DNA from 2 places in the Streptomyces sp. P3 genome. Region 2 is predicted to be linked to the other one. Evidence: riboswitches for the same ligand, from Rfam matches in the RefSeq annotation. Region 2 holds a riboswitch; the other holds the start of a gene.
The links. Region 2 has a riboswitch for glycine ahead of gcvT (glycine cleavage system aminomethyltransferase GcvT). Riboswitches for the same ligand answer to the same signal wherever they lie in the genome.
Positions count from the first base shown of each region.

Region 1 (3,574 bases), 4.5 Mb from region 2:
CCCGCGGAGTGGTCGCGACGGCCTCCTACGAGGCACGGGTCTTCGGGATCCACTCGGCGATGCCCATGGCCCAGGCGCGCAGGCTGGCGCCGAACGCCGCGTACCTCGTGCCGCGGTTCGCCTTCTACCGGTCGATCAGCGAGCAGGTCATGGCCCTGCTGAGGGCGCTTTCGCCGCTGGTGGAGCCGCTGAGCCTGGACGAGGCGTTCGTGGATCTGGAGGCCGGCGGGGCGGCCTGGGACGGGGATTCCGCGCGGCTGGCCGGCGTCAGACTGCGCGCGGACATACGGGCCGTCACCGGTCTCACGGGTTCGGTGGGACTGGCCTCCTGCAAGATGCTCGCGAAGATCGCCTCGGAGGAGGCGAAACCGGACGGTCTGGTGCTCGTCGAGCCGGGCACCGAGCGGCAGCTGCTCGGTCCCATGCCGGTGCGGACACTGCCGGGGGTGGGCCCTGCCACGGGGGACCATCTGCGGCGGGCCGGGATCACCACGGTCGACGAGATCGCGGAGGCGGGTGAGGACGAGCTGGTGCGCCTGCTGGGCAAGGCGCACGGCCATGCCCTCCACGCCATGGCGCTGGCACGCGACGACCGTCCCGTGGTGGCCGAGCGGGAGACCAAGTCCGTCTCGGTCGAGGACACGTACGACGTGGACATCCACGACCGGATCCGGGTGGGGCTGGAGGTGCAGCGGCTCGCGGACCGGTGTGTGCGCAGGCTCCGGGAGGCCCGCCTGTCGGGTCGGACCATCGTGCTGAAGGTGCGACGGTACGACTTCTCGACCCTCACCCGGTCCGAGACGCTGCGCGGGCCCACCGACGATCCGGCGGTGATCAGGGAAGCGGCGGCCCGGTTGCTGGACTCCGTGGACACCACGGGCGGGGTGCGGCTGCTCGGGGTGGGCGTCAGCGGTCTGGCGGACTTCACGCAGGAGGACCTTTTCGCGCAGGCCGCGGAGGCGCGTGCGGACGAGTCGGCGGACGGATCTGCGGAGGTGCCCGCGGCCGAGGAGCCGACGCCGGCGCCTGCCCATGCCGCTGTCCACGCCGAGCATCTGTGGCGTCCTGGGCGCGACGTGCGACATGCCGAACTCGGGCACGGGTGGGTGCAGGGCAGCGGGCTGGGCCGGGTCACGGTGCGGTTCGAGACGCCGGAGTCGGCGCCGGGCCGGGTGCGCACGTTCCGCACCGACGATCCGCAGTTGGCTCCGGCGGACCCGCTGCCGCTGGTGAGGCGAAGACCGGGAGAGGACGAGGAGGCGGCGGGCGGCACGCGGGAACTCTCGATGACGCCGGACAGCGGCACGGCGGAGTGAGACTGTTCGAGGTCCAGGGGCGGCGGCCTGCGGGAGTCAGCTTTCGTCGGTGCCCGCCAGGCGGCCGAAATCGTGGTCGGGCAGCGGGGGAGGGGCCGCCACGTCCAGACCGTAGTGGTGGTAGAGCTGGAGTTCCTGTTCCGGGGAGAGGTGGCGGCCGACTCCGAAGTCGGGGGCGTCCTTGATCAGAGCGCGGTCGAACGGGATGTGCAGGGTTCCCTCGACCAGCTCGCTGGGCTCGAGGGGGACGAAGGCGTCACGGGAGAACAGGCCCGTGCGGATGGCGGCCCACTCCGGCACGCCGGTCGCGTCGTCGAGGTAGACCTCGTCGACGGTGCCTATCTTCGCGCCGTTGCGGTCGAACGCCTTGCGGCCGATCAGGTTGCGCGGATCGATGTCGGTCTGCACGGGCCCTCCTCTTGGTCGCAGCTCGTCCGTAAGGACTACAAAAGAGCACATTGCGGCGAGCGGCCACTCGAGAGGCCCGTTGACCTCGCTGGTAGTCTGGCAAAGGCTGCTGACCCCGTGCGGGAGAGTCCTCCGGAGACCACCGGAGGCGCCGAAGGAGCAACTCCTCCCCGGAATCTCTCAGGCTCACGTACCGCACGGACGAGGTCACTCTGGAAAGCAGGGCGGGTGCCGACGGCGTCGACGGTGTCCGCTCTCACCGACGGTGAAAGCCGGTCGTCCGCGGGCGGCCGGTGAAGCTCTCAGGTTGAGATGACAGAGGGGGAGGCCGTCCGGGTACCCGCCGTGGTGACCCTCGAAGGTCGTGTCAGACCAGGAGGCCTCCGTAATGACCGCCCATCGCATTCCGCTCTCCGAGCTCGAGCAGGGAATCCCCTTCGAGCAGCGCCACATCGGGCCTGACCACGAGGCGCGGGCCAAGATGCTCGCGCACGTCGGTTACGGCTCGCTCGACGAGCTCACCGCCGCCGCGGTCCCCGACGTGATCAGGAACGCCGACGCGCTGGACCTGCCGGGTGCCCGCACCGAGGCCGAGGTGCTGGCCGAGCTGCGCTCCCTGGCCGACCGCAACCAGGTGCTCGACCCGATGATCGGCCTCGGCTACTACGGCACCTTCACGCCGCCCGTCATCCTGCGCAACGTCATGGAGAACCCGGCCTGGTACACCGCCTACACGCCGTACCAGCCGGAGATCTCCCAGGGCCGGCTCGAGGCGCTGCTGAACTTCCAGACGATGGTCGCCGACCTGACGGGCCTGCCGACCTCGGGCGCGTCGCTGCTCGACGAGGGCACGGCGGCCGCGGAGGCGATGGCGCTCTCACGGCGCATGGGGAAGAACAAGAAGGGCCTCTTCCTCATCGACGCGGACGTGCTGCCGCAGACCGTCGCCGTGATCGAGACGCGAGCCGAGCCGACCGGCGTCGAGGTCGTCGTCGCCGATCTGAGCGGCGGCATTCCGGCGCAGATCGCGGAGCGCGAGATCAACGGCGTGCTCGTGCAGTACCCCGGTGCCTCCGGAGCCGTGCGGGACCTGAAGGCGCTCATCGACCAGGCGCACGGGCTCGGCGCACTGGTCACCGTCGCCGCGGACCTGCTCGCGCTGACACTGCTGAAGTCGCCCGGTGAGCTGGGCGCGGACATCGCGGTCGGCACCACCCAGCGGTTCGGCGTGCCGATGGGCTTCGGCGGGCCGCACGCCGGCTACATGGCGGTGCGCGAGAAGTTCGCGCGGAGCCTGCCCGGCCGCCTCGTCGGCGTGTCCGTGGACGCGGACGGGAACAAGGCCTACCGGCTCGCCCTGCAGACGCGTGAGCAGCACATCCGGCGTGAGAAGGCGACGAGCAACATCTGCACGGCACAGGTGCTGCTGGCCGTGATGGCCGGGATGTACGCGGTCTACCACGGCCCCGACGGACTGCGCGCGATCGCCCGGCGCACGCACCGGTATGCCGCGATCATCGCCGCGGGGCTCGAGGCGGGCGGCGTCGAGGTGGTGCACCGGACGTACTTCGACACGCTGACCGCGCGGGTGCCCGCGAAGGCCGCCGAGGTCGTCGCCGCCGCGCGGGACCGCGGGGTCAACCTGCACCTCGTCGACGCCGACCGGGTGGCGCTCTCCTGTGACGAGACCACCGCGCGTGCCCAGGTCGCGGCGGTCTGGGCGGCCTTCGGGGTGGACGGCGACATCGAGTCGCTCGACGCGGCCGTCGAGGACGCCCTGCCCACCGGGCTGCTGCGGAGCGACGACATCCTGACCCACCCCGTCTTCCAGCGGCACCGGTCCGAGACGG
Region 1 covers NZ_CP028369.1:4,988,423-4,991,996, forward strand. Annotated here, with positions in the region: gene C6376_RS22485 (DNA polymerase IV) at 1-1,316, shown strand, start outside; gene C6376_RS22490 (PRC-barrel domain-containing protein) at 1,353-1,724, opposite strand; glycine riboswitch at 1,835-1,930, shown strand; gene gcvP (aminomethyl-transferring glycine dehydrogenase) at 2,113-3,574, shown strand, end outside.
Region 1: it holds a riboswitch for glycine, as region 2 does, so the genes downstream of both, gcvP (aminomethyl-transferring glycine dehydrogenase) here and gcvT (glycine cleavage system aminomethyltransferase GcvT) in region 2, are expected to answer to the same signal.

Region 2 (3,574 bases):
CCATGTTTCCGTACTGGGCGTCCGGGGAGCCCGCCTGCCCGTGCCACAGCAGCATCCAGACCTGGCCCGAGGAGGGGGTCGCGAGCGCGCGCAGGAGCGCCTCGTAGGCGTCGTAACGCCCGGGCGTGACCTGGCGCAGCATGTGCTCGACCGAGCCGGTCGCGGCAGTGCCAGCGCTCACTTTTTATCGCCCCTTCGAGAAGTTGCCCCGCGTCGGAGTCCAGCTTAGGCGCTCCGCCTGGTCGAGCAGTGGAGAGCACGGGCCCGGTGCCTCGCCGGACGGCCCGCTTCCCGGCTCCACGGCTAGTGGTGCCTCGAGTAGAAGGGGCGGACCCGCTCCTTCATCCAGTCGCCCACCGGATCCTGGGCGACGTCGAGGAGGACCAGGTTGACCGGCCAGGGTGCGGCCGCCGTCGTCAGGGCCCTGCCGAGGGCCTCCAGGGGGAGCGCGCGCAGGTCGCCCTCCCACTGGGAGAGCTCGACGCCCACGAACATCACCGGGTCCGCCGTCTCGATGGCGGCCAGGCAGCGGCGGGCGGTGCGGACCACGCCGACGGCCTCGAACTCCGCGGAGGCCGCGGCCAGGAAGTCCATCGGGTCGTCCTGCCAGTCCGGCTCGTAGAGACGGACCCGGCCGCCGGCGGCCGGACCGTCCAGCGGGGTACGGCCGGCCCGGCACAGCTCGGCCACGGCGGGCGGCGGCAGCGGGACGCCGACCGTGCCGTCGGGGTTGACGAGGATGCCCGCCTGCGGCGGCAGCCCCCGCGCGAACTCCACGGCCGGCGCGACGGTGAACGACATGTGCGAGCCGACGACCTGGCGGAACTGCTCCTCGGAGCTGAAGACCGGCACGTACACCTGGCCGTCGAGTTCCATCGTGGGCAGGTCGAGGGGGCCGCTGTGCGGGCCGCCGCCTCCGGGGAGCGGCACCCAGACGAAGCTGCGGCCGAGCACCTCCACGATCCGGCCGCCGGCTCCCGGCATGCCGAGGGAGGCGGAGAGCACCTCCTCCAGCTCGTTGCCGGGCCATCCGCCGTGCGAATGGGGGTGCGCCTGCGCCGGGAAGTCCGCGGGGAAGTCCGCCGGGGGGAAGTCCATCTGCCTACCGCCTGCTAAGAACCGCTCACTCTGCTGTGACTGAAAGGCTAGCGGGTGCCGGCGGCCCCGCCGCTGCCCGTGAGGCCGACGGGCCTCAGCCCGTGAAGCCGATCCGCCGCAGGACGTCGGCGGCGGGCCGGTCGAGCAGGACCGCGGAGCCGCACCCCTCGGGCAGCCGGCCCTTCTCCACCGACCGCAGGAGCCGGGCGGCGGCCCGGCGGTGGCGCAGGAACGCGTACCGCGAGACGCCGCGGCCGCGCTCGCGCTGGCCCTGCAGGGCCGTGTCCGCGCCGACGTCGAGAACGATCAGGTGCAGGGCGCCGCCGCGGCGGCGGGCCGCGCGGGCCAGCCAGTCGCGGACCCAGGCCTGGGCGCCGCAGTCGTGCACCACGACGCCCCCGCCGCCGCGCAGGGCCCGGCGCAGTCCGGCGTAGTGGGCGAGGCGGACCAGCGGCCGGTAGAGGGCGTAGGGCAGGAGGCGGGGCATCCGGGCGTCCCAGCGGTCGCGGGTGTCCTGGGAGTCGATGCGGACGCCGGGCACCGCGCGCTTCATCAGGGTGGACTTGCCGCTGCCGGGCAGACCGGTGACCACCACGAGGTCACGCGGGCCGAAGAGCAGGCCGTGCGGACTGCGGCCGGCCCGCTCGCGCAGGTCGCGGACGACGGGCGCGGGCTGCCGTGAGCACGCCCCCCGGGTACGGGCGCGGGGCTGCGCGGGCAGCGCGATGCCCGAGCCGGCCGCGAAGGCCGTGGTCCTCGCCGAGGTCGTCCTCTTCACCGTGATCGTCCTCCCCTGGGGCCGGGTACTACTTCTCCCCATCGCACGTAAAGAGAAGGTAATGCGCGGCGCCTCGCGTTTTCGTGCGCGTAGCGACACAAGCCGGTTACAGATCCGGCCTGCCGCGACGGGGGCGGGCCGTGCGATGATGGCCGCGCCAACTGCATACCGGCCGTTTGAATCCGCGCGGGAGAGTCCTCAGCAGCAGTTCCGCTGGGGCGCCGAAGGAGCAAGTCCCTCCCTTGAATCTCTCAGGCCCCGTTACCGCGCGGGCGAGGCACATCTGAAAAGCGGGCCGCCGTCGCCGGCGGTCCCACCCACGGTGCAAGCCATGTCCCGCTCACAGCGGTGGTCATGGCGAACCTCTCAGGTTCCGATGACAGATGGGGAGGAACGACCTCGCCGTCCCCCCGCGTCCGGCTTCACTCGCGCGGGAGGGCCCCGTCGCCTTGGGAGACGAACGACCGATGAGCAGTACCGCACCCCGTCACACCGCGCTCGATGCCCTGCATCGCTCGCTCGGCGCGACGATGACCGACTTCGCCGGCTGGGACATGCCCCTGCGTTACGGCTCCGAACGCGACGAGCATCTCGCCGTCCGCACCCGGGCCGGGCTCTTCGACCTCTCGCACATGGGCGAGATCACCGTGACCGGCCCGGAGGCGGCCGAGTTCCTGAACTTCGCCCTGGTGGGCGACCTCGCCGCAGTGGGCGTGGGCCGCGCCCGCTACACCATGATCTGCGCCGCGGACGGCGGCATCCTCGACGACCTCATCGTGTACCGGCTCGCGGAGGCCGAGTACATGATCGTCTCCAACGCGTCCAACGCTCAGAACGTCCTGAACGAGCTGGCCAACCTGGTCGAGGAGTTCGACGCCGAGGTCCGCGACGACCGTGACGCCTACGCCCTGATCGCCGTCCAGGGACCGGAGTCCCCCGGCATCCTCGCGGCCGTCACCGACGCCGATCTCGACGGCCTGAAGTACTACGCGGGCCTGCCGGGCACCGTCGCCGGCGTCCCCGCGCTCATCGCGCGCACCGGATACACCGGCGAGGACGGCTTCGAGCTGTTCGTGAAGCCGGAGCACGCCGTCGAACTGTGGCAGGCGCTGACCAAGGCCGGCGAGGGCGTCGGGCTGGTCCCCTGCGGGCTGTCCTGCCGGGACACGCTGCGCCTCGAGGCGGGCATGCCGCTGTACGGTCACGAGCTGAACACCTCCCTGACCCCCTTCGACGCGGGCCTCGGGCGCGTGGTGAAGTTCGAGAAGCAGGGCGACTTCGTCGGGCGCGAGGCGCTCGCCGAGGCGGCGGCGCTGGCCGAGCGGCAGCCGCCGCGCGTCCTGGTCGGCCTGGTCGCCGAGGGCCGCCGCGTCCCGCGCGCCGGGTACGCCGTCGTGGCGGGCGGCGAGGTGATCGGCGAGGTCACCTCCGGCGCGCCCTCCCCGACGCTGGGCAAGCCCATCGCGATGGCCTACGTCGACGCCGCGCACGCCGCGCCGGGCGCTCCGGGCGTGGGCGTGGACATCCGGGGCACCCACGAGCCGTACGAGGTCGTGGCGCTGCCCTTCTACAAGCGCCAGAAGTAGACACTGGGCCCCGGGCCACGGGTGACCCCGCGCGTATTCGCGCTGCTCACCCGTGCCCGGGACCGTCCCCCCTTCATCAGCACTCCCCCGCGTACAGGAGAATTCAGGCCAT
Region 2 covers NZ_CP028369.1:490,063-493,636, forward strand. Annotated here, with positions in the region: gene C6376_RS02000 (enhanced serine sensitivity protein SseB C-terminal domain-containing protein) at 1-142, opposite strand, end outside; gene C6376_RS02005 (enhanced serine sensitivity protein SseB) at 304-1,098, opposite strand; gene C6376_RS02010 (AAA family ATPase) at 1,193-1,876, opposite strand; glycine riboswitch at 2,054-2,153, shown strand; gene gcvT (glycine cleavage system aminomethyltransferase GcvT) at 2,344-3,462, shown strand; gene gcvH (glycine cleavage system protein GcvH) at 3,573-3,574, shown strand, end outside.